3 regions of the Longispora fulva genome follow, and region 2 is predicted to be linked to each of the others. Evidence: riboswitches for the same ligand, from Rfam matches in the RefSeq annotation. Region 2 holds a riboswitch; each other region holds the start of a gene.
What was found. Region 2 has a riboswitch for cyclic di-AMP ahead of IW245_RS05030 (coiled-coil domain-containing protein). Riboswitches for the same ligand answer to the same signal wherever they lie in the genome.

Region 1 (7,446 bases), 5.0 Mb from region 2:
GCCACCCGGCGGGCGTCTCGAGCCGGGCGAGACCCCGCTGCTCGCCGCCCAGCGTGAGCTGTACGAGGAGACCGGCCTCGTCGCGTACCTCAAGGCCGGCCGGGTGGTCGAGCTGGGCGCCACCGACGGGGTCGGGGTGCGGTTCCACATCTTCTCGGGCACCACCGAGGCGACCCAGGACGACGTCGTGGTCGGCGAGGGTCAGGCCATGCTGTTCCTGACCCGCGAGGAGATCGCGGCCAAGGAGCTCACCGGCATCGCCAAGGTGATCTTCCGCCAGTGAGGCGCTGACCTCACGAGACCATGGCCCGAGCGCCCGAGCGTAGCGACGTCGCGCGGGCTGTGAGGTTGTCCACAGGGCCTGTGGATAACCCTGTGCACAACCTGTGGATAAGTTGTGGACAACCCTGTGGGTAACCTCTCTTCCTTGTGGATAACCTGTGGATAACCGCAGGTCGAACGTAGGCTCGGGCGCATGGCGAACAAGAGCAAGCTGCCGCTCGCGCTGGGCATCGCCGCGCTACTTCTCGTGGTTGTCCTCGGTGCCCTCGTGTTGTCCACAGGCGGTAAGAACGAGGACAAGAAGGCCGCGGCCACCCCGACGCCGTCGGCGACCGGCCCGATCCGCGACGCCGGCTTCGAGTTCGTCGCCCAGAACGTGCGGTGCGGGGTCGAGCGGGTCGGCACCGACGCCCTGAACAAGACCCCCCAGGGGCAGTACTGCCTGGTCACCCTCGGTGTGAAGAACACTGCCACCGAGGCAAGGGTCTTCACCGACTCCCTGCAGCGCGCGTTCACGGACGCGCCGGCCGAGGTGCGCAGCGACCCGGTCGCCGGCGTCTACGCCAACGGCGACAACCAGGCCCTGGTCAAGGAGATCCCGGCCGGCGCGCAGGCGACCGGCATCGTGGTGTTCGACATCCCGAAGGGCGCGAAGCTCACCCGGCTGGAGCTGCACGGCGGGGTCAGCGGCCAGGGCACGGTCGTCCCGGTCAGCTAGCGGGGAGCGCCACAGGCCCGCGCCGCTTCAGTCCGTGAGCGCGTCCAGCGCCCGGATCAGGAACTCCCGGAACTTCTCCTGCTCCTCCGGCGTGAACGTCGAGATCAACCTGGCCTCCACCGCGAGATGTCCCGGCTCGGCCCGCTCCAGCAGCTCCAGCCCGGCCGGCGTCGCCTTCAGTACCAGCACCTGCGCGTGCACGTCCGACGGATGCTTCTCGATCAGCCCCTTGGCCAGCAGATTCGCCGTGATCGTCGACATGGTCTGTGGTGTGACCAGGCAGACCCTGGCGAGCTGGGCCGCGGAGAAGTTGCCGGGGGACGCGGCGAGCACGAGCAGCGCCAGGTGCTGCGGCACGGTCAGCCCCGTCTCCCGGAACGCCTCGGCCTTGGCGGCGGTCAGCGTCTGCTCCAGCCTGCGTACGAACATTCCGAGCTGCATGTTGCCCACACTATCAGGGCTCTGATAGTCTCGCTCTTGAAACAATCAGAGCACTGATAGCTGGGAGAGTACTGATGCATCAGCGCACCCTGGGCAACACCGACCTGACAGTCGGCGCGGTCGGCCTCGGCTGCATGGGCATGACCTGGGCGTACTCGACGGGGACCCAGTCGCCCGACGAGCACATCAAGGTCATCCACCGGGCGATCGACCTCGGCGTGACCCTGATCGACACCGCCGACATCTACGGGCCGTACGACAACGAGGAGCTCGTCGGTCGGGCGCTCGCCGGCCGCCGGGACGAGGTCGTGCTCGCCACCAAGGCCGGCCTGGTGCCCGCCCCGTTCCCGGCCGCGATGCGGCCCGACGGTCGTCCCGAGCACATCCGGGCCGCCGTCGACGCGTCACTCCAGCGGCTCGGCGTCGACCACATCGACCTCTACCAGCTGCACCGGGTCGACTCGGACGTGCCGATCGAGGAGTCGTGGGGCGCGTTCGCCGAGCAGGTCGCCGCCGGCAAGGTCCGCCACATCGGGCTGTCGGAGGTCACCGCCGACGAGGCCGCCCGCGCGCACGCCGTGCACCCGGTCGCCAGCGTCCAGTCCGAGCTGTCCTTGTGGACCAGGGACTACCTGGACGAGGTCGTGCCGTGGACGCGGGCCAACGGGGCGGCGTTCATCCCGTTCTCGCCGCTCGGCCGGGGCTACCTGACCGGCGCGCTCGCGAGCCTCGACGACCTGGAGGAGGGCGACCGCCGCCGCCTGATGCCCCGGTTCTCCGCCGAGCTGATGGCCGCCAACCAGAAGCTGGTCGACGCGGTGCGCACCATCGCCGACCGGCATGGTGCCAAGCCCGGCCAGGTGGCGATCGCCTGGACCCTCGCCCAGGGCGAACACGTCGTGCCGATCCCGGGCACGAAGCGGATCGGCTACCTGGAGGAGAACGCGGCGGCCGCCGACCTCGTCCTCACGGCCGAGGACCTGGCGGACCTCGACGCGCTGCCGACGCCCGAGGGCCCGCGCTACTAAAACCCTTTTCCGGTTACGGCGACACCCGCCCCGGCGCGCGGCGGTCCTTCCCCGCCCCCGACCGGCGACGGCACACCCACGTGACACGAACGGCCCGCACTCCACGGGGAGGCGGGCCGTTCGCGAGGGGGGTGTCAGTGCGCGTACTTGGGGCGGGCGTAGGCGGTCGGGTTGTCCCCGCCCATGTCCACACTCTCGATCTTCACGTTCTGGCCGGGCTGCGGGGCGTGCACGACCTTGTTGTCGCCGATGTACAGCGCCACGTGCCGGTCGCCACCGTAGAAGATCAGGTCACCGGGTTGCAGCTGCGACCGGGTGATCGGGGTCGAGGCGTCGCGCTGCCAGCCGGTGTAGTGGCCCAACGTCACGCCACCCTGCGCCCACGCGGCCAGCGTCAGGCCCGAGCAGTCGTAGGAGTCGGGGCCGGCGGCCGCCCACACGTACGGCTTGCCGATCTGGGCCATCGCGAACGCCACGGCCTTGCCGGGCGGGCCGGGGATGAACGGCGGCACATAGTCGATCCGGGTGCCGCTGCGGCTCGCCCGGTCCTTGTACGCCGCGGCCCGCTGGGTCTGCAACGAGTCCATCTCGCCGGTGATGGCGACCTTCTTGGCCGAGAGCTCCGACTCCATCTTCTGCTGCGCGTCGAGCAGAGTCTGGATCTTCTTCTTCTCGGCGTCGAGCGGAGCCTTGAGCCTGTTCAGCTCGTCGATCTGCTTCTGCTCCGACCCGCTGATCGCGTCGAGGAGGGTCAGCTGCTGGAGGACAGCGTCCGCGGAGTTGCCGCCGAGCAGCGCGTTGGCGGTGCTGGCCTTGCCGCCCTTGTACGCGGCGGCCGACATCTGGCCGATCTGCGCGTACGCGGCGTCGACCTTGTCCTGGAGGGGCTTGACCTTGACGGACGCCGCCTCGGCCTCGGCCTTGGTGGACTTCAACGTCGCAGCGGTCTTGTTGTACTGCTCGATCGTGGTTTCCAGCGAGCTCCACTTGGAATCCAGCTGGCGCTCGATCTCGTCGACATCGTCGGCGTGCGCGCTGCCCGCGAAGGACATCACGACGGTGGCGGTGACGGCGACGACGGCTAAGTAGGCTCCGCGGACGGAATTCACCTGGTCTGTCGGCTCCTTCTTCCATCAGCCGCCTACCGGGTTAGCTGACGGGTTCGGGCGGGAAGATCGCCCTACCATCACTACGAACAGTGACGGACTCACCCCAACTAGCACTGTGGGTCCCCGATTCGCACAGAGGCGATTCGGCGGCATTCGACCGGTGCTCCCCCCGTCGGGTCGCTGTACCCGGACGAACGGTCCCAAGGCTAGACGCTGGACTGGGGGGTAACAAGTTATCTGCTGGTGCCACTTCGTGCGGTAGCTACCCAACTACATAACGATGAATTCGCCGTGTGGTTACCTTGACGACTATGAGGCTCGTGACCTTGGGTGACATCCACTCCGCAGCGGAGACCATCGCCGGCACCGCGCTGCGGACCCCACTCGTCCCCTGCGCGTGGGGCGACGCCGACCGACCACTCTGGCTCAAACCGGAGAACCTGCAGCCCATCGGGGCTTTCAAGATCCGGGGCGCGCGGAACGCGATCCGGCCGGGGATGACCGGAGTGGTCGCGTACTCGTCGGGCAACCACGGCCAGGCCGTCGCCTACGTCGCCCGGCAACTCGGGATCCCCGCCATCGTCGTCGTCCCCGACACCACCCCCGACGTGAAGATCGCCGGGATGCAGAATCTCGGCGCCGACGTGATCGTCGTCGCACCCGCCGAGCGGGTGTCCCGGGCGGAGGAACTCGCCGCGCGGCACGGCTACCCACTGATCCCGCCGTTCGACAGCCTCGACGTCATCGCGGGACAGGGCACCGTCGGGCTGGAGATCGCCGAGGACCTGCCCGACGTGGAGGTCGTACTCGTCCCGATCAGCGGCGGCGGCCTGATCTCCGGCGTCGGTACCGCGATCCGGGCCCTCGCCCCGCGCGCGAAGGTGATCGGGGTCGAACCGGCGCTGGCGGCCGACGCCCGGGAGAGCCTCGCCGCCGGGCGGGTCGTGTCCTGGCCGATCGAGAGCACCCAGCAGACGATCGCCGACGGACTCCGCAGCCCCCAGCTGTCGGAGCTGACCTTCGCGCACATCCGCGAGGTGGTCGACGCCATCGTCACCGTCACCGAGGAGGAGATCGGCGCGGCCGTCGGCGTGCTGGCCCGCTCCTCCCGCCTGGTGGCCGAACCGAGCGGGGCTGTGACCACGGCCGCGTACCTCTACCACCGGGAGGAGTTGCCGATCGGGCGCACCGTGGCGGTGCTCTCCGGCGGCAACATCAACCCGGCACTCCTGGCGGCCCTGGTCTGACCGTCGGGGCATTGCCTTTCCGGGCGTGCACGTGTCGGACCGCTGGAACCCGGGTCGGGGACCACCGTCATCGGATGACGATGTTGGTTTTAGATTCTGGCCAGGAAGGCGAGGACGCGCCGCCAGGTGAGGTCGGCCGAGGTCGCGTCGTAGTCGGGCAGGTCGGCGTCGGTGTAGATGTGGCCGCCGCCGGGGTAGAGGAACGTCTCGCCGCCTGGCTCGGCCATCTCCCACTCCTGGATCTCGTCCAGCGTGGCGAACTCGTCGCCCTCCGCGGCGTGCAGCTGCCACGGGCACGGCAGCCGCTCGCCGGTGCCGACGTCGCCGGCGCTGTGCAGCAGCACGAGCCCGCCCGGAGCCGGGTCGTGCCGGATCAGCTCTGAGGCCGCCCACGCGCCCATGGAGAAGCCGGCGTAGACCGTCCCGGCCGGGAGGTCCGCCGCGGCGGCCACGGCGCGCTCGAAGGCGGCGGAGCCGTGCTCCCGCTGGAAGGCCATGCCCGCGTCGAGGTCGCCGGTGACGAAGCCTTCGTAGAGATCCGGGGTGGCGACCGTGTGGCCGCCGCCCCGGAGCAGCTCGGCGGCGGCCAGGACCGCCGGCCGGAGCCCGTAGACGGAGTGCAGCAGCAGGACGTGTGCCATGCGGTCTTCCTATCACGGAGGACCGACACTTCCGGCCATCTCACCCAGCCCGGCCCGTGCCGGGCCGGGTGAGATGGCGCGCGACCCGGCCCCCAGGGCCCGCGAACCTCACCCCCGCGCCCGGTGCCAGCTAGGAGGCGGCGCCCACCACGTCCAGCAGCCACGCGTTGACGTAGGACTCCTCTTTCCACACGTCGTAGCGGCCCGACGGACCCATGTGCCCCGCGCCCATCTCCGTCTTCAGCAGCACCGGCCCGCCCTTGCCGACCACGCGCAGCCGCGCGACCCACTTCGCGGCCTCGTGCACGCCGACCCGGGGGTCGTTGAGCCCGGCCATCACGAGCATCGCCGGGTACTCCTGCGCCGTGACGTTCTCGTACGGCGAGTAGGACTTCATGTAGTGGTAGACCTCGGGATCCGCGAGCGGGTTGCCCCATTCGTCCCACTCGACCACGGTCAACGGCATCGTCGGGTCGAGAATCGTGTTCAGGGCGTCCACGAACGGCACCTGCGCCACGATCCCGCCGAACGCCTCCGGCGCGATATTGGCGATCGCGCCCATCAGCAGACCGCCGGCCGACGCGCCCCGGGCCACGGTGCGCTCCGGGCTCGTCCAGCCGGCGGCCGCCAGGTGCTTGGCGCACGCGACGAAGTCGGTGAAGGTGTTCATCTTGTGCAGCAGCTTGCCGTCGTCGTACCAGTGCCGGCCCATCTCGCCGCCGCCGCGGACGTGCGCGATGGCGAACGTGACGCCCCGGTCCACGAGGGACAGTCGGGCGATGGAGAACCACGGGTCGATGCTGGCCTCGTAGCTGCCGTAGCCGTACAGCGACAGGGGGGCCGAGCCGTCCCGGGGGGTGCCCTTCAGGGCCATGATCGAGATGGGTACCCGGGTGCCGTCCGGCGCGACGGCCCACTCGCGGAACTGCTCATAGCGGGCCGGGTCGAAGTCGCCGAGCACCGGGCGGCGCTTGAGCAGGGTCAGCTCGCCGGTGGCCAGGGAGTAGTCGTACACCGAGTCGGGGGTGACCAGCGAGGTGTAGGACAGCCGGAACGTGGTCGCCGGGTAGTGCGCGTTGCCGGTGGGGGCCACGTCGTACACCGGCTCGGGGAACGTGATCTCGCGCGGCTCGCCGTCGTTGGGCAGCACCCGCAGGCCGGTGAGGCCGTCGCGGCGGAAGTGCACGACCGCGTGGTCGGAGAACGCCTGCACCTCCAGCAGCCGGGTGTCGTCGCGGTGCGCGATCACCTCGTGGAACTGGTGCGTGTCGGCGACCGGCGTCCAGCCGATGACGAAGTTGACCGCGTCCTGGTTGTGCAGCACCCAGAACCGGTCGCCCTGGTGGTCGATCTGCACCTCGACGCCCTCGACCCGGCCCGCGCCGAAGACCTTGACCTCGCCGGTCGGGTCGTCGGAGGCGATGTATCGCAGCTCGCTCGTGATCTTGCTGCCGATGTCGATCAGGATGAACTTCTCGGACCGGGTCAGGCCGACGCTCACCCAGAACTTCTCGTCGGTCTCGTGGTGCACCAGCACGTCGGGCTCGCCCGATCCCAGGGTGTGCCGCCACACCTGGTGCGGCCGCCACGCCTCGTCCACGGTCAGGTAGAACAGCACGTCCCCGGCCAGCGACCAGGCCGAGCCGTGGAAGGTGTTCGGGATCTCGTCGGGCAGGACCTCGCCGGTGACCAGGTTCTTCACCCGCATCGTGTACCGCTCGTCGCCGGAGTAGTCCGTCGAGAACGCCAGCAGGGTGCCGTCCGGGCTCGGGTCGTAGGTGCCGAGAGAGAAGAAGTCCTTGTCGCCGGCCAGCTCGTTCTCGTCGAGCACCACCTGCTCGCCCGGCAGCGGAGCGCCGTCGGCGGACACCTGCGGGACGACGTCGCCGACGACGGGCACCCGGCAGTGGATGCCGTACTGCTTGCCCTCGACCGTGCGGCTGTAGTACCAGAAATCGCCCTGTCGGGTCGGGACCGACA
Region 2 (7,446 bases):
GAGGTGCGCGCGTTCTCCCCGCAGGACGGGCTCGCCGTGGAGGACCCGGTCACCGGCAGCCTGAACGCCTCCCTGGCACAGTGGCTGCTGCGCACCGGCCGGCTCGCCGCGCCGTATGTCGCGAGCCAGGGCACCGTCCTGGACCGGGCCGGCCGGGTGCACCTCAGCGAGGACGCCGACGGCGCGGTCTGGGCGGCCGGCGGGACCGTGACCTGCGTGTCCGGCGAGGTCGAGCTCTAAGATCACGAACCCGTCGACGGTTACGGCGACACCTGCCCCGGGTTCCAGCGGTCGCCCCGTCCCCGGCCCGGGGCGGTGAGGGATGTGCGATCCCCGACCGACCCGGCCCGGGTGGCCCCGGTCAGCCGGTCGGCACCGGCACCAGGTCGATCATGTCGCCCAGCCGGGGCCCGGTGTCCACCATGGTCACCGGCGCGCCGGTCGCCTCCTCCACCAGGCCGATCAGGTCCCGCACCCGGGGAGTGACCGCCCCGGTGTCCCGTGCGCCGCGCATCCGCGGGTCGTAGTGGTCGCAGAACGTCAGGGCGATCTGGGTGGGCCCGTTGAGCATGGCCGCGTACCGCAGCAGGTCGAAGTCGAGGCCCTCGGCCTTGCGCCGGGTCCGCCCGGTGTGCACGCCGTACTCCGCAATGCCTCGCGCCTCCGCCTCGGCCGCCGACATCTCCAGCGGGAGCGGACCGGCCCCCACCCGGGTGGGCATCGCCTTGACGACCATGACGACGTCGGTGACGAGTCGCCAGTTCAGCCCGACGTCGTCCATCGCCGCGGCGGCCGTGCAGTTCCCCGACGTCGTGTACGGGTAGTCGGGGCTGAACGCCAGCGACAACATCGTGCCCTGCGACCCGGCGACGACCACGGTCCGCCCCTCGTCGGCGGCGACGGCGTTGACCTCCCGCGCGACGTCGGTGACGTACGGGGCGAGGGCGGGGACGTCCTTGGCCTGCACGGCCCGGCGGAGCACGAAGTCGGCCCGGGCGTGCCCGTTGCCGGTGCAGGTGGACCCGACCGTGTCGGCCAGGTGCCGGTCGGCCCGCTCGGCCCGGACGTGCTCGGGCGTGATCACGCCGCACCGGCCGTCGATCATCGCCCGGCCTTCGAGGCCGAACCGGGCGACCTCGTCGGCGAGCACCAGCGGATCGACCAGCACGCCGGGACCCACCGCGACCCGGGTGCCGGGGTTGACCCATCCGATCGGCAGCTGACGGGCCTTGACCAGGGTGCCGTCCTCCAGGGTCACGCTGGCGCCGGCGTTGGTGCCGACCCCGGCGCGCACATTGAGCTCCGCTCGGTGCTTCAGGGTGAGGTGGGCGCAGGTCTTGCCCTTGCCGGAATCGCCCCACAGGGCGTCGACGACGACGATGGCACTCACGGGTGGACCTCCGGGGATGGTGCGAGTAGTCCGGCGGCGGAGTCCGCGCCGAACCCGACAATCGAGATGAGCTGTTGGGCCTGCTCGGGCGGCAGCAGCCGGGTGCGCAGGTTCACCAGGTGCGGCCCGAAGGCCGCCTCCAGCTCGGGGGCGAACCGCTCGTAGATCGCGGCCATGTACGTCTCGTCGCGGATGAGCTTCTCCACGACCCGCACCAGGGCCGGATTGCGGGTGAACACCGCCCCGGCAGGGTCGTCGAACGAGGCGACCAGCGCGGTGGTGTGGTCGACGGCGACGGTGAGCAGGTGCCCGCCGACGGTGCGCGACAGCGACTCGTGCCGGTACACGTCGCCGAAGTCCAGCTCGGCGTCGCCGAAGACGTTCACGACGACCTGGCGGCCGGCCTCGGACGCGGCGCGCAGCGGGCCGGCCAGCCAGTCGAGGTCGCTGGCCCAGACGCACACCGCGACCCGCCTGGTGGCCTCGCGCACCAGAGTCACGGTGTGGTCGATGACCGCCGCGCGGTCCCGCAGCGTGAAGGCGGCCTGCTCCTGCGGGGCGGTGACCGCCGCGAGGTCGGCGATCAGGCTGTCGGCGCGCTCGGCGGTCTGCCGTTTGATCCGGCCGAGCACCTCGGCCGGCGGGTGGGCCACGAACCGGGCCGGCGTGTCCTCGGAGACCCGGGCGACGACGCTGCGGTCCACCAGGGCCGAGAGCACCTGGTACACGTTCGCGCGTTGCAGGCCGGCGCTCTTGGCCAGCTCGTATCCGGTGGCGAAGGGCTGTTGCAGCAGGGCGACGTAGACCCGGGCCTCCTGGGAGGTGAACCCGAGCGCCGTCAGGCGTTCCATCACGTGGCCCGACGCTACCCGGTGCGTAGTAGTGAACGCAACTACTACTCGAGCGCCGCCTCCGCGGCCAGCCTGTCGAACGTCTCGACCAGCACGGCCCGCCGCGCGACCCGGTAGTCGGGCTTCGGCTCCAACCCGTCGATCGTCGCGTCCCAGATGGCCAGGAACGTCGTCTTCCACTCCGCCACGGTCTCCGGCGCGGGCAGGGCCACCCCGACGTGCCCCTGCCGGGCGAGCAGGCACAGCAGCTCCAGGTTGCAGGGCACGGCCACCCCCCAGTACTCGTCCGGTTCGAGCTCGACGGGGTCGCCGGCCATCGCCGCCACCACCTCGTCGAGCAGCCGGTCCGTGAGTTCGGCGAGGTGGTCGGCCGCCGTGTCGCTGTCGAAGTTGCCACTGCCCCAGGTGCCCATCGAACCTCCATCGTGTGTGACGGGATCGTGCCAGCCCGGTACGACAGTTGCCGGCGTTGACACCCTGTCCTAGCATCGGCGTTCAGACGACCGGCCCCTCGCCACCGCACAGTGGCACCGGGAGTCACCGCCGAGTCACCCTCCGGGTGAGCCGGGGACCCAAGGTACGTGGGGTGAATCCGTCCGACTCCTCAGTGGAGGACCGGCCGGTAGGGCGCTCTTCCCGCCCGAATCCGTCAGCTGACCTGGTAGGCGGGTACGGGAGAAGGGTTCCTGCTGTCTTGTCCGCACCAGCGCGGCGCGCCGCCGTGACCGCCGTCGCCGTTCTCGCAACGACGCTGCTCGCCGTCACCCCCGCCCAGGCCGAGCCCGAGGGCGGCACGAAGGCCCTCCGCGACGCGCTCGCCGCCGCCTCCCAGGGCTACCAGGACGCCCGGACGGCGATCGACAACGCGAAGAAGCGCGAGGCCGAGCTGTCCGAGCAGGTCACCGCCTCGCAGGCCAAGGTTGCAGACCTCACCGCCGCGGTGGGCCGGCTGGCGGCGGCGCAGTACCGGGGCGGGTCCACGGCGCAGCTGGAGGTGCTGCTGTCCAGCGGGTCGCCCGACAGCTTCCTCGAGTCGGCGGCGACCGTGCGCTACCTCTCCGAGCGCGACGGCGCGCAGGTCAGCGCGCTCAAGGCCGCCCAGGCCACCCTCGCCCGGCAGCGCAAGGACCTCGACGCCGCGATCATCGAACAGGAGACCCAGCTCAAGGAGCTGCGCAAACGCCAGGACGAGGCGCTCAAGGCGCTGCGCTCCGCCGGCGGCGGCGACCCGACCCTCGGCTTCGGCGACCTGCCGGCCAACGCCGCCCCGGCACCGCGCAACCCGGACGGCAGCCTCCCGTCGGAGAGCTGCTCGGTGAAGGACCCGACGACGAGCGGCTGCCTGACCCCGCGGACCCTGCACGCGTACGAGGAAACGAAAAAAGCGGGATTCGACCACTATGTCTCGTGCTACCGCTCGATGGAGGACGGCGGGGAGCACCCGCGCGGCCGGGCCTGCGACTGGGCGGCGGCCCCCAACGGCTTCGGCGGCCAGGCGTCCGGGGCCGACAAGGACTACGGGAACCGGCTCGCCGCGTGGTACATCGCCAACGCCGACCGGCTCGGGGTGCTCTACGTGATCTGGTTCCGGCAGATCTGGATGCCCGGCACCGGCTGGCGGTCCTACTTCGGCAGCGGCGACCCCTCAGCCGAGCACACCAACCACGTGCACCTGTCCATCCGCTGAGTGGCACGATGACCACATGATCAACACCATCAGAGTGGTACGCGCCGACGAATGGCCCCAGGTGAAGGAGCTCCGGCTGGCGGCGCTGCGCGATCCGGTCGCGCATCTGGCGTTCCTCGACACCTACGAGCTCGCGTCGGCCCGGCCCGACGAGTTCTGGCAGGAACGCACGCGGGGCGCCGCCGAGGGCGGGGCGGCCCGGCAGTTCGTCGCCGAGGACGCCGACGGTCGCTGGCTGGGCGGGGTCACCGCGCTCGTCGAGCTACCCGGCGCCGAGGGCGCGTTCGGTGAGACGGTGACCGTGGCCCAGACCCACATCGTCGGCGTGTACGTCCGGCCGGAGGCCCGGGGCGCCGGCCTCGCCGAGGAGCTGTTCCGCGCGGCGCTGGACTGGTCCTGGACACTGACCGACCCGCGGGTCGAGCGGGTCCGGCTGTTCGTGCACCAGGACAACGCCCGGGCCGAGGCGCTCTACGCCAAGGTCGGCTTCCGCCGCACCGGAGTATCGGTCCCGGTGCCCGCCGACGAGTCCCGCCGCGAGAACGAACTCGCCGTCACCCGGCCCTGACCAGCTCCCCCCAGGTGACAGCGGGTGACAGCGGGCCCGCGTGCCCCGGCGACCGCTGGAAACCGGGGCAGGTGTCGCCGTAACAGATGATGGTCTTCAGATCTTCAGCGTCGCGTGAATGTCCGCGCCCGGGGCCGCGTCCTGGGCGATCACCAGCGTATCCGGCGAAGGGAACCGGACCGTGGCGTTGAGCCCGGCGGCCCGCCAGGACCCGTGGTCGGCCGGTCGGAGCGCCAGCGGGGCCTGGCCCGGCGCGGTCAGCGTGAACTCGGGGCCGTCGGAGGTGACCACGAACTCGCCGTCGTCGCCGACGAACCGGCCGGCCACCGCCGGCCCGCCGGCCGGGGTCGCAGAGGCCTCCGGCCAGCCGAGACCCTTTGCGAGGGCCGGCAGCAGCGCCTCGGCGATCAGCGCGTACCCGTAGTCGCCGTTGGTCATGATGACCGCGCCCCGGCCGCCGTCGAGGAACAGCTTCGCGTCGCACTGGAAGCCCTCGTTGCCGCCGCTGTGCCCGATCCACCGGGGCTCGCCGGGCTCCTGGACCTGCAGGCCGAGGCCGTAGGCCCGGTGCGGCGTCGACCGGGTGGCCATCTGCCCGGCCATGTCCCGGGGGAGCAGCGCGCTGCCCTCACCGTTCAGGCTGGCCCGCAGGGTGAGGAAGAGCCGCGCCAGGTCCGTGGGCGTGCTCCAGAGCCCGGCGGCGGCCATCTCGGGGTAGGTGTGCGCCTCCCCGGCCAGCGGCACCGGCCCCGGCCGGTGGCCCGAGGCGGTCGACCCGGCCGGCTGCGGCCCGAACACGCTGCGGGTCATGCCCAGCGGGCCCAGGACCTGCTCGGCGACCAGGTCGGCGTAGTCGCGGCCGGTCACGTCGCACAGCACCTGCTGCATGATGGTGTACCCGCCGCCGGAGTAGCTGAACCGGGTGCCCGGCACGGACACCACCCGGACCGGGTCGCTGTTGCCCCGACCGTCGAGCAGCTCGGGGACGCTCGGCACCGGCACGCCCGCCGGGTACCCGATCAGGCCGTGCACAGTCGTGCCCGCCGTGTGCCCGAGCAGCTGGCGGAGCGTCACCCGGGGCTGCCAGCCGGCGTTGGCCGGAACCCGCCACGACGTGAGCGCGTCGTTGACGTCCGCGTCCAGGTCGAGCGTGCCGTCGGCGGCGAGCCGCAGGACGCATGCCGCCGCCACGGCCTTGCTGATCGAGGCGGCCTGGAACAGGGTCTGATCGGTCACCGGCTCGGGCCGGTCCGCGCACAGCACCCCGGCGGCCAGGGTGTCGACGACCTCGCCGCCCTCGATCAGCGCGATGCTCACGCCCGGGACGTGGCAGGCGGCCAGCGCCTCCGCCAGGTCGACCGGCGGGTCGGTGTGCGGCCGGCCGAGGTCGATGTCGCGCAGGTGGGTGTGCAGAACGGACACGGTGTCACTCCATCGTGGAAGGGCCGGCACGAGGATCATGCACGATGTCAACCGGGTGGGCCACACCTTTCGTTTCCTGTCCGACCATCTCACCCGACAGGCCGGAGGGCCGCCCGTGCGCGACCGAGACGACACCGAGTTCCGAGAATTCGTCAGCAGCCGGATACCCGGCCTCCGGCGGTCCGCCTACCTGCTGTGCGGCGACGTGCACACCGCCGACGACCTGGTCTCCATCGCCGTCGGCAAGGTGTACCGGCACTGGCGCCGCATCCAGCGCCTCGAGCACCCCGACGCGTACCTGCGGCGGATGCTCCTGACCGCCTGGCTCGACGAGCGCCGCCGGCCCTGGCGGCGCGAACAGCCCACCGACGCGCCGCCGGAACGGGCGCACCCCGGCGAGCGGGACGTCACCGAACGGCTCAGCCTGCTGGGACACCTCGACCGGCTGACCGGCAGGCAACGGGCCGTCCTCGTCCTGCGGTTCTTCGACGACCTGAGCGTCGAACAGACCGCCGACCTGCTGCGCCTGTCCACCGGCACCGTCAAGACCCACACCGCCCGCGGCCTGGCCGCGCTCCGCGACCTGATCGGCGTCCCCGCACTCACGAAGGACCAGACATGAGCACCGAACGACTCCGTACCCTGTTCGACGAGACCGCCGGACCCGACGTGCTCGGCCCGCCCGGGATCGACCTCGACGCCGTGATCGGCCGCGAACGCGGGGCGCGTACCCGTCGTCGGGTCTTCGCCGTGGGCGGCGCCACCCTCGCCGTCGCCGCCCTGGCCCTGGCGCTGCCGACGGTCCTCACCGGCGCGGTGACCGGTGCCGCCATCCCGGGAGGGCCAGGGACCCGCGCGGCCGATCCGGCAGCGTCGGCGGCCCCGACCGGCACTCCCACCGCGTCGCCCGGGCCGCGGGGCCGGGAGGAGGTGGCCGGGGCGCTGACCGCCGTGCTGGGCACCCGGATCCGCGAACTGCTCCCGGCGGCCACCTTCGTGCCCCTCACCGAGCAGGCCGGCCGGGCCGGTGCTCTGCAGGTCTTCCCCAGCCAGGCGATCGCGTTCAAGGCCGGGGCCGATATCGCCGACTCCGGGGGTACCAGCACGCTGTCCATCCTGATCATGCCGCAGGACGCCCCCGCCGAGCACCGCAGTTGTCCGCGGGACGTCAGCCTCAGTGACGCCCCCGAGTGGAACTGCACCTGGAGCACCCCGGCCGACGGTTCCCTGGTGCTGGAGTCCTCCGCCCCGGCCGCCGCCGGCATCGTGGCCCACGAGGTGGTGGTCTACCGCGCCGGCTACATGGTGCTGGTCAAGTCGGCCAACTACGGCTACAACTCGGTCCAGCAAGGCAAGAACATGCCGCGTCCGGCACCGCAGCGGGCCACCCCCGCCGTGGACGTGGCGATCGCCCGGGATCTGGCCGACCGGCTCAGCCTGGCACTGTGACGGGGGCGGGCCCGGGCGATCCGTCCCGGGCCCGGCAGGTCCGCCCGGCGCGGCCGTGCTGTAATGGCCAGATGATCAT
Region 3 (7,446 bases), 6.2 Mb from region 2:
AGAATCCGCCGAGGGCGGGCGGGGCGAGCAGCAGCACGGCGAGCATCGGGACCATGAGCAGCCACGCGGCGTCAAACCGGCCGCCGTGCTCGTGCTCGTGCCCGTCGTGGTCATGGCCCTCGTGGTCATGGCCCTGGTGGGCGGTCTTGCGGAACAGGCCGGCGATCCCGAGGACGGCGATGGCGACCATCGCGCCGCCGGCCAGGTACAGCAGCGGCCACATGCCCTCCTTGACGTAGCGGACGTAGTTCCCGCTGACCGTGGTCTTGAGGATCGCGCCGCCGACCAGCAGCAAGATCACCGACCGGGTGGCCTGTCTCACCACAGCAGCGCTCCTGTTCCGACGGCGACGAGTACGGCGATGACGAAGGTGGTGGGTGCGAACCGCAGCGCGAACCGCCGGCCGAACGCCCCGACCTGCATGGCGAACAGTTTCAGATCGACCATCGGGCCCACGACCAGGAACACCAACCGCGCCGTGAGCGAGAACTGGGTCAACGACGCCGCCACGAACGCGTCAGCCTCCGAACAGATCGACAACACCACAGCCAACACGGCCAGCGCGAGCACAGCCAGCACCGGATTGTCCGCGACAGCCCGCAGCCACGACGGCGGCACGGTCACGTTCAGCGTCGCCGCGGCGAACGCGCCGATCGCCAGGTACCCGCCAGCCTGGGTCATGTCGTGCCGCGCCGCCGCCACGAACGCCATCACCTTGCCCTTACCGGCGTGATCGTGGTGTTTCGGCTGGCGCAGCCAGTCATCGCGGCCGACCCGCAGCCACAACCAGCCCATCAACACCGCAGCCCCCAGGCTCGCGCCGAACCGGGCGAACACCATCGACGGTTGACCAGGGAAGGCCACATACGTCGACACCATCACCACCGGATTGATCGCCGGCGCGGACAACAGGAACGCCAACGCCGCCCCCGGGGTGACGCCTCGGCGGACGAGCGCGCCGGCCACCGGCACCGACGCACACTCACAACCCGGCAGGATGCCGCCAGCGATACCAGCGGCCGGCACGGCCAACATCTTGTTCTTCGGCAAAGCCCTCGTGAAAAACGCCGGCGGCACGAACACCGCAATCGCCGCCGACAACAACGTCCCCAACGCCACAAACGGCATCGCCTGAATCACGATCGAGATGAACACCGTCGACCAACTCTGCAACCGCGGCGTGCCCATCGCCCCCGCGAGCAGCCCCCGGGCCGCGATGGCCGCGACGAGGAGGACGGCCAGGACCTCCACGGAACGCACCGACCAGCGCTTCTTCGCGCGCGGCGGCGCGGCGGCCCGGGGCGCGGTCTCTGTCTGCACAGAGTGAAGGTACTCGTCGAACAACCACCCGAGAAGCCTCTAAACCCCTATAACGGACTTGTTATTCAGGGTACCGGCGACCCGCGGCTACCCTTCACGGCGTGACGACGCCCCCACCGACCCTGGCCATGGTCGACGACACGGCCGGCGTCCTCGCCCACGGCGGCGGGGAGCTGCTGACCGACGCGGAGCTCGCCCGGGCCGGCGCGTACCGGCGCGAGGTCGACCGGGCCGACTACGTGGCCGCGCACGTCCTGGTCCGCCGGTGCGTGGCGGCGCTGCTCGACGTGCCGGCCGGCGACGTGGTGCTCCGGCAGCGCTGCGCGGGCTGCGGGGCCACCGACCACGGCCGCCCGTACGTGCAGGACCGGCCCGAGGTGCACGTGAGCCTGTCGCACACCCGGGGCGCGGTCGCGGCGGCCGCCGGGTGGGCCCCGGTGGGCGTGGACGTGGAGGCGATCGGCCGGCAGCTCGACGACGGCCTGATGGCCAAGGTGCTGTCGGACGGGGAACTCGAGGCGGTCAGGAACGCTGGAGACCCACGCGCGGCGTTCATCCGGCAGTGGGTGCGCAAGGAGGCCCTGATCAAGGTGGGCGCGGCGAGCCTGGGGCGGCTGCGGGACACCGACCTGTCGGGGCTGCCGGCGCACGTGCCGGCCGGTACCCCCGAAAGGGCTCGGTTCGATCCCTGGCACGTGCTGGACTGGCTGGATCCCGCGCACCGCTACGGTTTCGCGGCCGTGAGCACCCACCAGACGAGGCTCGTTACCCCGGCCTGACGGCTCCAAACGTGGCCCCGGCAACAATCTGGTCACGGCCGCGTGTCGCGGTCGCCCACCCGGGCACGAACCGGGACCCTCGGCGGCATGGTGATGGGGCCGACGCACGCAATGTCCGGAGCCGCCGCGTGGTTGGCGGGCTCGTGGGCACTCGGGGAGTGGATGGGTCTGCACCAGCGCCCCGCCGAGCTGGTCGTCGGGGCGGCGGTCTGCGCCGGGGCCGCCCTGCTGCCCGACCTGGACTGCTCGGGCCGGGTCACCGCGAACAAGGGCGGGGCGACCGTGGCCCGCACCTTCGGGGTCGCCTCCCTGTTCCTCGCCGAGTGCGTGGAGAAGTTCGCCCTCGCCGTCTACACGGTTACCCGGGCCAAACACGACCCGAAACGGAAGAACGGCCACCGGACCCTCACCCACACCTGGGTGTTCAACGTGGCCCTCGGCGGCCTGGTCGCGTTCCTCGCCGGGCACTGGGGCAAACCCTTCGTGATCGGGCTGCTGTTCTTCACCCTGGGGCTCGCGATCCGGGGCCTGCTCGCCGACTGGGCCAAGGAGCGCGGCTGGATCGTGGTGACCCTGCTGTCGGCCGGCGCGGCGTACGGCGCGTGGTTGTGGCTGCCCGCCGACCGGGGCTATCCGCTGCTCGGGCTCGCGATCGCGTTCGGCGGCGTCATCCACACCCTCGGCGACATGATCACCCGGGCCGGCTGTCCGGTGCTGTGGCCGCTGCCCCTGGCCGGTCGGGTGTGGCGGGAGATAGGCGTACCGAATTTTATGGCCGTTCAGGTGAACGGGGGCTTCGAACGGGGCTTCCTCCGCCCGTTTTTTGTGATTGTGGCCGGACTGGCCGGAATTCTGCTGGCGGTGCCCGACATCCTCGACCACCTGCGATGATGTGCCCATGTGGGTCAAGGACATCCTCGGCGACGCCTACGAGGCGCGCACGCTGCCGCTGCCGGACGACGAGCACGGCGAGCTGGTGGCGACTCTCGTGCGCCGCAGGGCCGGACAGTCGACCCGTGCCGTGCTGTACGTCCACGGGTACAACGACTACTTCTTCCAGACCCACCTGGCCGACTTCTTCGTCAGCCTCGGCTACACCTTCTATGCGCTCGACCTGAGGCGCAGCGGGCGCAGTCTCCGCCCCGGCCAGACACCGTCGATGGTGGACAGCGTGTCGGAGTACTTCACGGAGCTCGACGAGGCCGCCCGGATCATCCGCGAGGAGGACGGCCACGACATCCTGGTCGTCAACGCGCACTCCACCGGCGGCCTGACCACCTCGCTGTGGGCGCACAAGCTGCAGGGCACCGGCATCATCACGGCGCTCACCCTGAACAGCCCGTTCTTCGACCTCAACGCGAACTGGTTCCTGCGCAGGGTCGCGCCCGTCGTGCTGGCCCCGGTGGGCCGCCGGCAGCCGATGCGGGTGGTGCCGGCCGGCCTGAGCACGGTCTACGGCGACAGCCTGCACATCGACCGCAAGGGCAGCTGGCGGTTCGACACCGCGTGGAAGCCGCTGGAGGGCATCCCGACCCGGCTCGGCTGGCTCGTCGCGATCACGCACGCCCAGCGCCGGCTCCGCAAGGGCCTCAACATCGACATCCCGGTACTCGTGACGGCGTCCACCGCGAGCTACAAGAGTCCGGAGTGGAGCGACGACGCCACCCGGATGGACGCTGTCCTCGACGTGGAGCACATCGCGGAGTTCGCCCGCGCGCTCGGCCCGGACGTCACCTTCATCGAGGTTCCTGACGGCCTGCACGACCTGGCCCTGTCGGCGGAGGAGGCCCGCCAGCTCTACTTCGACACCCTGCAGGAGTGGCTGAACGCGCACGTAGGGTAGTCGCGCGGAGCCTAGACCCTGCCCTGAGCTGCGGTTCATCGGGGTAGGGTCCTCGTCTGGCTCGTCACTCAGGGTTGCGATGCCCCGGATCCCCGGTAGCGTCAGTCCGGTCCGGGAGTCAGCCACCCATTGATGGGGAGCGCCGGACGGGCCGCCGAGTCATCGTGACCGGTGAGCCGGGGAACCATCGCGGAGGGTGCGACTCCCTCCGCCGGGGTGAATCCGCGCAGTGCGCGGTAGGGCGCACATTTCTTCCCGTCCGAACCCGTCAGCTAACCCGGTAGGCGGTGTGCTGCCCGTGTAGGCAGACGAGGGAAGAGAGTCCTCCTTGGCACCGAATACCGTGCCGGGGCTGCTGCGCGCCGCGCTCACTGTTGTGGGCGTCTCCGTGCTGGCCGTCGCCGGACCATTGACCGCTGCGCACGCCGATCCCGGCGCCGACAGCACGATCGACCAGAACACCCGCGAGGTCGCCCAGATCTCCGGTGAGTACGACAAGGTGCACGCGGCACTCGCCAGCACCCGGCTGATCGCCGACACGGTCGCCGCGAAGCTCGCGCCCCTGGCCGCGACGGCCGACCCGCTCGGTTTCACCCTCAAGCCGGCCCCGTTCGCCACTCCGGCCCCCAGCCGTCCCGCGCCCGAGAGCGTGCAGGACATGGCCAGCGCCCGGGGCGAACTCGACGCCGAGAAGACCCGCCTGGACGCCCTGATCGCCGGGCAGACCCAGCAGGAGACAGCCCTGGCCGCGAAGAAGGCCATGGTCGAGGCCGCGACGGCCGCGCTCGTCAAGGAGCGCCAGGAGGCCACGGCCGCCGCCGAGCGGGCCAGCCGGTCCACCTCCTCGGGCTCGGGCTCCTCGGGCTCGAACACCCCGCCGCCGAACGTCTCCGGCAAGGCTGGCGTCGCCGTGCAGTTCGCCTACGCGCAGCTCGGCAAGCCGTACGTCTTCGGCGCGGCGGGCCCCGGCTCCTACGACTGCTCCGGCCTGACCATGGCCGCGTGGGGCGCGGCGGGCGTCGGCATCGGCGGACACCTGACCAACTCGCAGTGGGCCGCCACCACCCGGATCGACCGCGGTGAACTGCAGCCGGGTGACCTGGTGTTCTTCTACGGCCTCGGCCACGTGGGCATCTACGTGGGCAACAACCAGGTCATCCACGCGCCCCAGCCGGGCGAGTCGGTGAAGCTCTCCAACGTCGACGACATGGGCGGCTACGACGGCGCTGGCCGCGTCAGCGCGTAACCCCGCAATACGATGAAAACAGCTCATCACCTTGGGTGGTGGGCTGTTTTCATTGCGTAGTAGGCATTTCCCGAAGGTGGCATGCGTTTAACAAGGCGGGTAACGTGGGCGCGGCTTGTCGCCTATGAAAGGGTCGTGCTGCGTTGACCACCGTCAGCCGGAAACCCCTCCGCGTGTTGGCCATCGGCTGCGTCATCGCCGTCGCCGCCACCCTGGGTGCGGCACCAGCACAGGCCGAGCCCACCCCGCAGGAGCTCAACGCCCAGATCGACAAGGCGTCCGAGGAGCTCGAGAAGGTCATCGAGTCCTACAACAAGGTGAACGAGCAGCTCAAGGCGACCCGGGTGGCCGTGGACAAGCTGAACCTCCAGCTCAAGCCGGCCCAGGACAAAGTGGACGCCGCGCGGGGCCGGATCGGCCAGGTGGCCGCCGCCGCGTACAAGGGCCAGAGCGTGTCCTCGATGAGCGCCCTGCTCAGCTCGCAGAACCCGACGGCGCTCATGGAACAGCTGACGGTCCTCGACCAGTTCGCGTACGGGCAGCAGAAGGAAATCGCGGCTTACAACCAGGCCAAGTCCGCCTACGACGGCGAGAAGACCAAACTCGACGGCGTCCTCAACGAGCAGACGGCCCAGGAGAAGGAGCTCGCCACCCAGAAGGCGAAGATCCAGGAGGATCTGAAGAAGCTCCAGGACCAGCGCCAGAAGGCCGGCCAGGGCTCGGGTAGCTCAGCGGGCCTCCCGGCGCCCCACCTGCCGGGCACGGCGGGCAAGGCCGTCGACTTCGCATACGGCGCGGTCGGCAAGCCCTACATCTTCGCCGCCGAGGGCCCCAACGGCTACGACTGCTCGGGCCTCACCCTCGCCTCCTGGAAGGTCGCCGGCGTCTCCCTGCCGCACAACGCCGCCATGCAGTGGGACGCCACGGCCCACATCCAGCGCGCCGACCTCCAGCCCGGCGACCTGGTCTTCTCCAACGGCCTCGGCCACGTGGCGCTCTACGTGGGCAACAACCAGGTGATCCACGCCCCGCAGCCGGGCCAGAACGTCCAGCTGGCGAGCATCAACCAGATCGGCGGCCTCTACGGCTACGGCCGCGTGCGCGCTTGAGTGAGGACCCGCTGAGGACGACGCTTGCCAGCCCCGCCCTCAGCGGGCCACTTCGCCTTAGATCAAAACCTTTTAGACCATTATTTTTTACGGCGCGTCACTGATCCTGGTTCCAGCGGTGAATCCCGGGTGCGGGGTGGCTGGTCGGTGGCTACGGTCAGACGGTGTCCGACCTGATCCCCGCGTCCGTCGTGGCCGACGCCGTCGGCAGCCCGGCAGCCGTCGTCGTGTCCTGTGCCGCCGAGCCGATCCCGGGCAGCTCCGGGGCGGCCACCGCCGGGGTCACCCGGCTCGTCGGCCGGGCCGCCGTCAACGGCCGGGAGCGACCCTTCACGCTGATCCGCAAGCAGTTCCGGCCCGTGACCACCGGCCGGCACGCGGAGGCGGCCACCGACCCCCGACACTGGGCATACTGGCGCCGCGAACCCCTCGCCTACCAGGCGGCGCTGACCGGAGGCCCGGTATCCGCCCTGCCCACCGGCCCCGGTCTGACGTCCCCGCCCTGCTACGGCGTCCTCGACGACGTGGTCTACCTCCAGGACGTCACCGGCCCTGCCGAGTCCCCCCGGCTCGCCGCGGCCCGGCTGGGCGAGTGGCAGGCCACGGCCACGGTCCCGGCCGTACCGTGGCTGGCCGGGCACCAGCTCGCCCAGCGGATCGCGGTCAGCGACCTGGACTGGACCCGGGTCGACGCCCGCCCCTGGCTGGCCGCGCTCTGGGCCCGACGGCACGACCTACTCGCCGAGCTGCGCGGCGTCCCCGGGGTCCTCAGCCACGGCGACTTCCACGCCGGCAACCTGATCGCGGCCGGCGGTGCCACCGTGGTGCTGGACTGGGGCACCCTGGGCACCGGCCCGGCCGGCGCGGACCTCGCCCACCTGGCCCTGAGCACGATGGATGACACCCTGGTCGACGCGTACCTGACCGGTGCCGCCGGTCGCCTCGACCCGCGAGAGGTCCTGCTGGGCTACCGCACGACCCTGGCGCTGACCGGCGCGAGCCGGATCCACTGGATGCTGTCGGCCGGTATCCCGGTGCCTCCCGGCTACGAGGACCTCGTCCGCCCCGCCGACCCGCACCCGGGACGCTAGCGGGCTTCGTCCCGTCAGGCGGCGACCGGCGCCGTTGCGGTGAGGTCCAGCTCGCCGA

Region 1: linked by a shared signal. The riboswitch ahead of IW245_RS42375 (C40 family peptidase) and the one ahead of IW245_RS05030 (coiled-coil domain-containing protein) in region 2 are both predicted to bind cyclic di-AMP.
Region 3: linked by a shared signal. The riboswitch ahead of IW245_RS33840 (C40 family peptidase) and the one ahead of IW245_RS05030 (coiled-coil domain-containing protein) in region 2 are both predicted to bind cyclic di-AMP.

Annotation. Positions count from the first base shown of each region.
Region 1 is NZ_JADOUF010000001.1:6,114,817-6,122,262, reverse strand. It holds gene IW245_RS27720 (NUDIX domain-containing protein) at 1-283, shown strand, start outside; gene IW245_RS27715 (DUF4352 domain-containing protein) at 476-1,000, shown strand; gene IW245_RS27710 (MarR family winged helix-turn-helix transcriptional regulator) at 1,028-1,441, opposite strand; gene IW245_RS27705 (aldo/keto reductase) at 1,516-2,469, shown strand; gene IW245_RS42375 (C40 family peptidase) at 2,604-3,578, opposite strand; cyclic di-AMP (ydaO/yuaA leader) riboswitch at 3,592-3,737, opposite strand; gene IW245_RS27695 (threonine ammonia-lyase) at 3,890-4,825, shown strand; gene IW245_RS27690 (dienelactone hydrolase family protein) at 4,915-5,466, opposite strand; gene IW245_RS27685 (S9 family peptidase) at 5,597-7,446, opposite strand, start outside.
Region 2 is NZ_JADOUF010000001.1:1,150,182-1,157,627, forward strand. It holds gene IW245_RS05010 (PhzF family phenazine biosynthesis protein) at 1-240, shown strand, start outside; gene IW245_RS05015 (adenylosuccinate synthetase) at 362-1,390, opposite strand; gene IW245_RS05020 (TrmB family transcriptional regulator) at 1,387-2,241, opposite strand; gene IW245_RS05025 (DUF4259 domain-containing protein) at 2,286-2,654, opposite strand; cyclic di-AMP (ydaO/yuaA leader) riboswitch at 2,773-2,924, shown strand; gene IW245_RS05030 (coiled-coil domain-containing protein) at 2,936-3,928, shown strand; gene IW245_RS05035 (GNAT family N-acetyltransferase) at 3,945-4,496, shown strand; gene IW245_RS05040 (serine hydrolase domain-containing protein) at 4,593-5,918, opposite strand; gene IW245_RS05045 (SigE family RNA polymerase sigma factor) at 6,034-6,540, shown strand; gene IW245_RS05050 (hypothetical protein) at 6,537-7,367, shown strand; gene IW245_RS05055 (GNAT family N-acetyltransferase) at 7,439-7,446, shown strand, end outside.
Region 3 is NZ_JADOUF010000001.1:7,321,342-7,328,787, reverse strand. It holds gene IW245_RS33865 (TIGR03943 family putative permease subunit) at 1-325, opposite strand, end outside; gene IW245_RS33860 (permease) at 319-1,320, opposite strand; gene IW245_RS41870 (4'-phosphopantetheinyl transferase family protein) at 1,422-2,099, shown strand; gene IW245_RS33850 (metal-dependent hydrolase) at 2,190-2,990, shown strand; gene IW245_RS33845 (alpha/beta hydrolase) at 2,998-3,942, shown strand; cyclic di-AMP (ydaO/yuaA leader) riboswitch at 4,095-4,229, shown strand; gene IW245_RS33840 (C40 family peptidase) at 4,271-5,188, shown strand; gene IW245_RS33835 (C40 family peptidase) at 5,332-6,297, shown strand; gene IW245_RS33830 (aminoglycoside phosphotransferase family protein) at 6,462-7,388, shown strand; gene IW245_RS33825 (GNAT family N-acetyltransferase) at 7,403-7,446, opposite strand, start outside.